One region of the Nonomuraea sp. CX421 genome, then DNA from elsewhere that is predicted to be linked to it. Evidence: riboswitches for the same ligand, from Rfam matches in the RefSeq annotation. Region 1 holds a riboswitch; the other holds the start of a gene.
What was found. Region 1 has a riboswitch for thiamine pyrophosphate ahead of AC5L3X_RS08330 (purine-cytosine permease family protein). Riboswitches for the same ligand answer to the same signal wherever they lie in the genome.
Positions count from the first base shown of each region.

Region 2: linked by a shared signal. The riboswitch ahead of thiO (glycine oxidase ThiO) and the one ahead of AC5L3X_RS08330 (purine-cytosine permease family protein) in region 1 are both predicted to bind thiamine pyrophosphate.

Region 1 is NZ_JCADBK010000003.1:487,882-492,369, reverse strand. Features, by position in the region: gene AC5L3X_RS08345 (MFS transporter) at 1-848, opposite strand, end outside; gene AC5L3X_RS08340 (winged helix-turn-helix transcriptional regulator) at 926-1,357, shown strand; gene AC5L3X_RS08335 (rhodanese-like domain-containing protein) at 1,354-1,677, shown strand; TPP riboswitch at 1,704-1,817, shown strand; gene AC5L3X_RS08330 (purine-cytosine permease family protein) at 1,808-3,142, shown strand; gene AC5L3X_RS08325 (methylated-DNA--[protein]-cysteine S-methyltransferase) at 3,120-3,680, opposite strand; gene AC5L3X_RS08320 (PAS domain S-box protein) at 3,774-4,488, shown strand, end outside.
Region 2 is NZ_JCADBK010000011.1:201,399-205,886, forward strand. Features, by position in the region: gene AC5L3X_RS21600 (thiazole synthase) at 22-777, opposite strand; gene thiS (sulfur carrier protein ThiS) at 770-970, opposite strand; gene thiO (glycine oxidase ThiO) at 967-2,229, opposite strand; TPP riboswitch at 2,219-2,335, opposite strand; gene AC5L3X_RS21615 (NAD(P)/FAD-dependent oxidoreductase) at 2,395-3,558, shown strand; gene AC5L3X_RS21620 (Rv2175c family DNA-binding protein) at 3,589-3,963, shown strand; gene thiE (thiamine phosphate synthase) at 3,941-4,488, shown strand, end outside.

The sequences.
Region 1 (4,488 bases):
AACGCGCTCGTGAGCAGCAGCGCCGCCAGATTGGCCCGCGCCAGCGGGCCCGACCGCAGCAGCCCGAGGCGCACCAGCGGCGCGTCCGACCGTCGCTCGATCACCGCGAACGCCGCCAGCAGCGCCAGCCCGACCGCGAAGACGCCGGCGGTCAGCGCCAGGCCCTCACCCGGGTGTTCCAGCCGTACGACGCCGTACGTCAGCAGCATCATCGCGCCGGTCACGCACCCGGCCCCGGCGAGGTCGAAGCCGCCCGCGGGGCGGCGGTCACCCGCGGGCTCCTTCAGCACCGGGATGGCGACGAGCAGGATCACCAGCGAAAGGACGACCGGCGCGAAGAACACCCAGCGCCAGCCGATCGCCGTCAGCAACCCGCCGATCACCAGGCCGAGCGCGAACCCGGCGGAGGCGGTGCCCGCGTAGACCAGCAGCGCCCGGTTGCGCTGCCTGCCTTCGGCGAACGTCGTGGTGATCAGCGAGAGCCCGGCGGGCGTCATGAAACCGGCGGCCACCCCGGTCACGAACCTGGCGACCAGCAGCATCCACCCCTCCGTCGCGAACCCGCCCAGCCCGGAGAAGACCAGGAAGACGCCGAGCCAGAGCAGGAACATCCTGCGCCGCCCCAGGAGATCGGCCGCCCGGCCGCCGAGCAGCAGGAACCCGCCGTAGCCGAGCACGTACGCGCTGACCACCCCGCTCAGCATGCCGGTGGAGAGCCCCAGCTCGGCCCTGATCGACGGCAGGGCCACGTTCAGCATCGCGACGTCGATGCCTTCCAGAAAGATGGCTCCGCACAGGACCAGCAGCGCGCCCAGTGCGCGCCCGGACAGTCGGTCGGTCGCAGGCATGGTTCAACCCCCGGTTACTTGTAGTTGGGTCGGTTATCTCTTGTAACCAGGAGCATCCTGCGACAGCATGAGGTTCCATGGAAGACGGCACTTTCAAGTCACTCGGTTACTGCGAGAGCACCGCCGACGACTACGACGTCAAGCAGTGGGACACCAGAGAGGACTGCGAGGTCAGGCAGATCCTCGATCGCGTCGCCGACAAATGGTCGCTGCTGGTCATCGCCCTGCTCGACTGCCAGAGCCTGCGTTTCACCCAGCTCCGCCGCGAGATCGACGGCGTCAGCCAGCGCATGCTCAGCGTCACCCTGCGTCACCTCGAACGCGACGGCCTGGTCAGCCGCACCGTTCACCCCGTCGTGCCGCCCCGCGTCGACTACGCCCTCACACCGCTCGGCCGCACCCTGCACCAGACCATCAAAGCCCTGGTCATCTGGACCGAGGAGCACCAGCAGGAGATAGCCCGGGCCCGCGCCGACTACGACGCCAGGCGCGAGATGATGGACGCATGAACGTTCCCCAGATCGAGGCACGCGACCTGCCCGCCGACGTCTTCCTGCTCGACGTGCGCGAGCAGGACGAGTGGGTGGCCGGTCACGCGCCCGAGGCCGTCCACATTCCGATGAGCGAGATCCAGGCCCGGGTCGCCGAGGTGCCCGAAGACCGGAAGGTCTACGTCATCTGCCGGTCTGGCGCCCGGTCGCTGCAGGTGGCGGCGTGGCTCAACCAGCTCGGCCGTGAGGCCGTCAACGTCGGTGGCGGCATGCGGTCGTGGGAGTTCGCCCGGCGGACGATGGTCAGCGAGACCGGGGGCTCTCCCATCGTGGCGTGATCGATGGCATAATCCCGGTTGAAAATTACACAGATCGCGGGAGCTCGGGGCGTACCGGGCTGAGAGGGTGACCGAGGCCGTCGCCGACCGCATGAACCTGTCCGGGTAATGCCGGCGTAGGGAGAGTGCGATGTCCTCTGTCGTCGACGAAGTTCCGCTGACCCTCGACGGAGAGCCCCCCAAGACCCTCGGAGTTCTTGACCAGGGCGCCCTGTGGGCCAACCTGGCGGTCAGCCTGCTGGGCTTCTCCGGAGCGTTGTTCCTGCTCAACCCCCTCGGCGACGCACCGCTGACCGTGACCGCCGCGCTGGTGGCCGCGCTCGTCGGCAGCCTGATCGGCACCACGATGGTGGGCCTGGCCGCCATCCCCGGCACGCAGACCGGCCGGCCGTCGATGGTGCTGCTCCGCGGCCTGTTCGGGGCGAGGCTTTCCTACATCCCGAGCGTCCTCAACATCGTGCAGATGATCGGCTGGGGCGCCTTCGAGCTCTGGGTGATCTCCATGGGCGCGATGGCCATCTTCGGTGACGCCGTGCCGTACGCGGTGTGGGTGGTCGTGGCCGGCATCCTGACGACCGCGCTGAGCATCTGGCCGCTCGGCTCGATCCGGCTGCTGCGCCGGTACGTCACGGTCGCCGTGATCATCTCGCTGATCTGGTTCGCGGTGGAGTTCCTGGGCGAGGCCACCCCGCAGGACGGCGGCTCCTGGACGGCGTTCGCGCCGGCCGTCGACTACGTGATCGCGCTGTCGGTCTCCTGGGTGCCGATCGCCGCCGACTTCGCCAGGCACTCCAGGTCGAGCCGGGCCGCGTTCACCGGCGTGGTCGGCGGCTACACACTGGCCCAGGTGGCCTGCCTCGGGCTCGGTGTCTACGCGGTGGCCATCGCCGGGACGGCCGCGGTGACCGCCGACAGCACCGCGGTGTTCGGCCCGTTCGTCGCGGCGCCGCTGGGGGCGCTGTTCTTCGCGATCCTCGTGCTGCGCGAGGCGGACCAGTCGTTCGCGAACGTCTACTCCACCACGATGTCGCTGCAGAACCTGATGCCGCGCGTCGACCGGCGGATCATCTCGGTCGTCATCGGCGTGCTGACCACCGCCATCGCGCTGGTCGTGAACGTGGCGTCGTACGGCGCGTTCCTGGGCGTGATCGGCGCGGTGTTCGTGCCGATGTTCGCGGTGCTCGCGGTCGACTACTTCCTGCTCGGCGGCGCTCGGCGGTGGAACACCGAGGAGGACGCCCCCGCCCGCTGGTCCATGCTGGTGCCCTGGGCGCTGGGCTTCGCCGCCTACTGGCTGACCACCTCGACCCCGACAATCGAGCAGTGGGACGGCTTCTGGATGGCGGCGCGCGAGGCGATCGGCTTCACCCGGGAGCCGTGGATGAACGGCGCGCTCGGCGCGGCGCTGGTGGCGGCGCTGGTGACGCTGGCGATCGGCGCCGTCAGGCGCGCGACTCGACGGTGAGCAGGTGGCGCTTGGCGGCCGCGCCGCCGGGATAGTCGCCGAGCACGGCCTCGCCGGCCACCACCCGGTGGCACGGCACGATCACGCACACAGGGTTGGAGACGACCGCGTTGCCGACCGCGCGCAGCGCGCGCGGCCGGCCGATGAGCTCGCCGATCTCGGCCAGCGTCGTGGTGGCGCCGTAGGGCACCGCCATCGTCTTCTGCAGCACCGTACGGGCGAACGGCGTGGTGAGGGCCAGGTCGACCGGCGTGGCGAAGGCCCGGAGACGGCCGGAGAAGTAGGCGTCGAGCTCTCTGCGCACCGGGTCGAGCCGCCCGGGGTCAGGCCCGATGAACGTGCCGACATGCTTGACCACCCGCTCGAACACGATGTTCTCGTCGTCGAAGCTGCAGGCCACGATGCCCTTGCCGGACACCGCGAGGACCAGCCGGCCCACGGCCCCGTCGTAGGTGCCGAACGCGATGTCGGGCGGCGCCTCCCCGCGGTAGGTGGTGGAGGTGACCCTGAGCAGTGCGTCGATGTCGCCGCCCGGCATTCCCTCACCCACTTCCCGCCCGGAGAGGCCGTGACCGCAGCGTATCGGACGGATCGCCCAACGGAAGCACCGCACCGCAGGCACTATGGAGGTGTGGGTGACGACTGGGCCGGGAGTGACGACGAGATCGCGCGTGCGGCGCTCGCGAGTTCGCCCAACGCGATCATCGCGCTTGACCGTGACCAGACCGTGCTGGTCTGGAATCCGGCGGCCGAACGGCTCTTCGGCTGGACGGCCGGCGAGATGCTGGGCCGCAGGGCGCCGATCGTGCCGGGGGAGCTGCTCGCCGAGCACAACGCGGTGCTCGAACACGTCCGCACGGGCGGCCAGGTGACCCTCCGCACCAAGCGGTTACGGCGCGACGGCAGCGTGGTCGATCTCCGGGTCGACGCCAGCGCGCTGCTCATGGGCACCACGGTGGCGGGCTACGTGTGCGTCCACCATCTGACCGAGGCCGACGAGGCGGCCCGGCACCGCATGGCACGCCGGGCCAGGCTGGTGCGCCGGCTCACCGACGTGGTCGGCGACATCAACGCCGAGCTGGAGCTGTCCGCCGTGCTCGACCGGATCGCGGCCAGCCTGACCGAGCTGACCGGCGCCGACGCCGGCGGGTTCGTGCTCATCGAGGGCGAACGCCTGCGCCTGGTGAGCGCGCACCACCTGCCCGACTCTCTCAGGGGCGCGACCGCCGATCTCCGTACGAGCCTGGTCGACCGGCTGCTGCGCACCGGCAAGACGGTCCTGCTCGAATCAGACGGGCTCGGCGACCTGGTGTGGGCCCAGCTCGACGGGCTGCACACGATCGCCC
Region 2 (4,488 bases), on a different contig from region 1:
TGGCCCTCCTTTACCCCTGTTTCACGGGCCCACCGGCGAGGACGCCTCCGCGTAGCGGCGGCGGGGGATGCGGCCCGCCAGCCGGGCGAGCCGGCCCGCCTCGACGGCGCCCTTCATGGCCGCCGCCATCAGGTCGGGCCGCTGCGCCCGGGTGACCGCGGTGGCGAGCAGCACGGCGTCGCAGCCGAGCTCCATCGCCAGCGCGGCGTCGCTCGCCGTGCCGATGCCGGCGTCGAGGATCACCGGCACCCCGGCCGCCTCGACGATGAGCTCGATGCTGTGCGGGTTGCGGATGCCCAGGCCCGAGCCGATGGGCGCGCCGAGCGGCATCACCGCCGCGCAGCCCGCCTGCTCCAGCCGCCGCGCCAGCGCGGGGTCGTCGCCGATGTACGGCAGCACCGTGAACCCGTCGGCCACCAGCCGCTCCGCCGCGTCGAACGTCTCGATCGGGTCGGGCAGCAGGGTCCGCTCGTCGGCGATCACCTCCAGCTTGACCCAGTCGGTGCCGAGCGCCTCCCTGGCCAGCCGGGCGGTCAGCACCGCGTCGCCCGCCGTGAAGCAGCCCGCCGTGTTGGGCAGCACCTTGATGTCGCGCCTGCGCAGCACGTCGAGCACCGAGCCGCGCGCGGCCGGATCGAGCCGCCGCATCGCGACCGTCGTCAGCCGCGTGCCGGAGGCGACGAGCGCCCGGTCGAGCACCTCGAGCGACGGGGCGCCGCCGGTGCCCATGATGAGCCGCGAGGAGAACTTCTCCCCGGCGATGATCAGGTCATCCACCTTGCACCGCCGTGAGCACCTCGACGCGGTCGCTGTCGCTCAGCGCGGTGGTCTCCCACGTGCCGCGCGTCACCACCTCGTCGTTGACGGCCACCGCCACGCCGGTCGTGGCGCTGGTCAGGATGCGTACGGCCTGCGCCACGGTCGTGCCGTGGGGCAGCTCGCGAGCGCTGCCGTTGATCGTCACCTTCATCGTTCCTCCGTGTGCGCGGTCGCGGCCCGGCCCGGGGTGGCCGGCCGGGGGGCCCATGCGGCGTCGGTGCTCTCGGTCTCTTCTGTGGTGCCGCCGTCGGTGCCGCCGCCGGTGCCGGGAGTGCCGGCGTCGTCGAATCGCGCGGGGGAGCACAGCGCGGCCAGCTCGGTCTCCTCGCCCAGCAGGATGGCCGCCGTCAGCGGCGCCAGCAGCACCCCGCCCCGGTGGTGACCGGTGGCCAGCACGAGCCCGGGGACGGCGCTCGGGCCGATGATCGGGACGTTGTCCGGGGTGCCCGGCCGCAGCCCGGCCACGATGTCGGCCACCTCCAGCTCGGTGACGCCCGGCACCAGCTCCCGGGCGTCGCGCAGCAGCTCGTAGAGCCCGCCGGCGGTCACCCGCGTGTCGAACCCGAGCTCCTCCTGGGTGGCGCCGACCACCAGCTCGCCGTCGCCGCGCGGCACCAGGTAGACGGGGGTCCCGTGCACCGTGCCCCGCACGCACCGGCCCAGCAGCGGCTCGGCGGAGCGCAGCCGCATGATCTGCCCCTTCACCGGACGTACCGGGACGGCGGCCAGCTCGGCGCTCCACGCTCCGGCCGCCAGGACGACCCGCTCGGCCCGGATCTCCGCGGGCACGCCCGGCGGCTCCAGCCGTACGCCCGCGACCGTGTCACCGTCGTCACCGTCGCGCAGGAGCTCGCTCACCCGGGCCCGCACCAGGGGGACGCCCCGCCGTTCCAGGGCGGCGAGCAGCGCCGCCGTGACGCGGCGCGGATCGACCCAGGCGTCGCCCGGCGCCAGCAGCCCGCCGCGCACCGACGGTGCCAGCATCGGCTCCAGGCGGCGGCACTCGCGCCCGGTCAGCCGCTCGACCGGCAGCCCCAGCTTCTCCATGTACGCGGCCAGCTCGTCCAGCGCGGCCAGGTCGTCGGCCCCGAACGCCACATCGAGGGTGCCGTCGGCGCGCAGGTCGAGCCCGATCCGGGCGGCCTCGGCCGGGTCGCCGGCCGGCTCGAACCCCGCGTCGGCCGCCAGCTCGGCGGCGAACGACGGCCAGCCGCGCAGCGAGGCCGCGCCCAGCCGGAGCAGCGGCTGCTCGGTGTAGGCGACCTCGCTGACCGGCGCCAGCATGCCCGCCGCCGCGTGCGAGGCGCCCGTGGCGGGGGCCGGATCGACCACGGTCACGTCCTGGCCGGCCCGGCTCAGCCGCCAGGCCACCGAAAGCCCGACGACGCCGCCACCCACGATCAGATCCATTCGCGCTCCCTTCGCCGGCATGATCCGGATCAGGTGTCTTGCGGTCGAAGGCCCGGTGCAGCCTTCCTCTCAGCCCGGTCACGGCCGGACTCCCGCGCGTCATGCGCCTTCCACCCTAAGGCCTCGGCGCGACGGGCCGGCACCGCCCCCGTTATGGTCTTGACCGTGAAGCGTGTCGTGGTGGTGGGAGCGGGCCTGGCAGGGCTGCGCAGCGTCGAGGCACTGCGCGCCCGTGGTTTCGGCGGCGGGATCACGCTGGTCGGGCAGGAGCGGCACCGTCCGTACGACCGGCCGCCGCTGTCCAAGGCGGTGCTGCTCGGCGACGTCGACTCCAGCTTCGTGGACTCCGACCTCGCCGAGCTGGAGGTCGACTTCCGGCCCGGCGTGACGGCCACGTCCCTGCGGCCGGGCGTCGTGGTCACCAGCGAGGGCGAGCTCGGCTACGACGGCCTGGTCATCGCCACCGGCGCCGACCCCGTCCGGCTGCCCGGAGACGGGCCCCAGCACGTGCTGCGCACCCTCGACGACGCGCTGGAGCTGCGCGCCCTGCTGACGCCCGACGCCCGCGTGGTCGTCATCGGGGCCGGCTGGATCGGCGCCGAGGTGGCCGGCGCCGCGCGGCGGGCCGGTTGCGCGGTCACCGTGATCGAGGCGGGCGCCGCCCCGCTCGCGCAGGCCGTCGGCGCCGAGATCGGCGCCCGCACCCAGGGCTGGTACGACGGCGTCGATCTGCGGCTCGGCACCCTGGTGGGCTCGGTCGACGAGGGCGGCGTACGGCTGGCCGGCGGCGAGTTCGTCCCGGCGGACGTGGTGGTCACCGGCGTCGGCGTCCGCCCGGCGGTCGAGTGGCTCGCCGACGCCGACCTCGACCTGCACAACGGCGTCGTCACCGACGAGCACCTGCGCACCTCGATGCCCGGCGTGGTGGCGGTGGGCGACTGCGCGGCCTGGTGGTCGCGCCGCTTCGGCGCCAGGCTCCGGGTCGAGCACTGGGACACCGCGCTGAGCGCCCCCGACGTCGCCGCGGCGACCCTGCTGGGGCAGGAGGCGGTGTACGACCCGGTGCCCTACTTCTGGTCGGAGCAGTTCGGCCACATGCTGCAGTACGCCGGTCACCACCAGGCCGGGTCCCGCCTGCTCTACCGGGGCGACCCTGGAGGAAAGTGGTCGGCCTGCTGGCTCACCGCCGACGACGCGCTGGCCGCCGTGCTGGCCGTCGACCGGCCCCGCGATCTCGTCCAAGGGCGCCGGATCATCGGCGACGGCCAGCGACTTGATACGGAACGCCTGGTAGATCCCGATGTCTCTCTACGGGATTGTGTTGTTTGAGCAAGCACGGCATGTGGTAGTTGTGGTTTCGTGACGCTTTCTGTTGCACAGATCGACCGGGAGACCGACCAGCTCGTCGACGAGTGGCTCACTCTTCCTCAAGTGGCCGAGCGCCTCGACCTTTCGATCGGCCGTGCCAAGCAACTTCTCAAGGACCACAAAGTGCTCGGCGTACGCCGGGGAGGAGGCGGGCCACAGGTGCCCGCGGTGTTCCTCGACGGAAAGGACGTGATGAAGGGCCTGCCGGGCACGCTGACCGTGCTCCGCGACGCCGGCTACGACGACGTCGAGGCGCTGCGCTGGCTCTTCACCCCCGACGACTCCCTGCCCGGCTCGCCCGTCCAGGCGCTCAAGGCGGGTCGTCATACCGAGGTCAAGCGGCGTGCCCAGGCTCTCGGTTTCTGACGCGCGGCTCTACCTCTGCACCGACGGCCGGCGTGACCGCGGTGACCTGGCCGAGTTCCTCGACGCGGTGCTCGCGGGCGGTGTCGACATCGTCCAGTTGCGCGAGAAGGGCTTGGAGGCGCGCGAGGAGCTCGCGCTGCTCGAGGTCTTCCGCGACGCCTGCGACCGGCACGGCAGGCTGCTGGCGGTCAATGACCGGGCCGACGTGGCCTACGCCGCCCGTGCCGACGTGCTCCACCTGGGGCAGGACGACCTGCCGGTGAGGGTCGCGCGAGAGATACTCGGCGACGACGTCCTCATCGGAAGGTCCACCCACTCCACCGCCGAGGCGTCCGCCGCCGCGGCGCAGGACGGCGTCGACTACTTCTGCTGCGGCCCGATCTGGCCCACGCCGACCAAGCCCGGCCGCCACGCGCCGGGGCCGCCCCTGCTCAGGCACGCGGCCTCACTCGGCACGGACCGGCCGTGGTTCGGCATCGGCGGCATCGACCTGGGCAACCTCGACGAGGTCAGGTCGTACGGGGT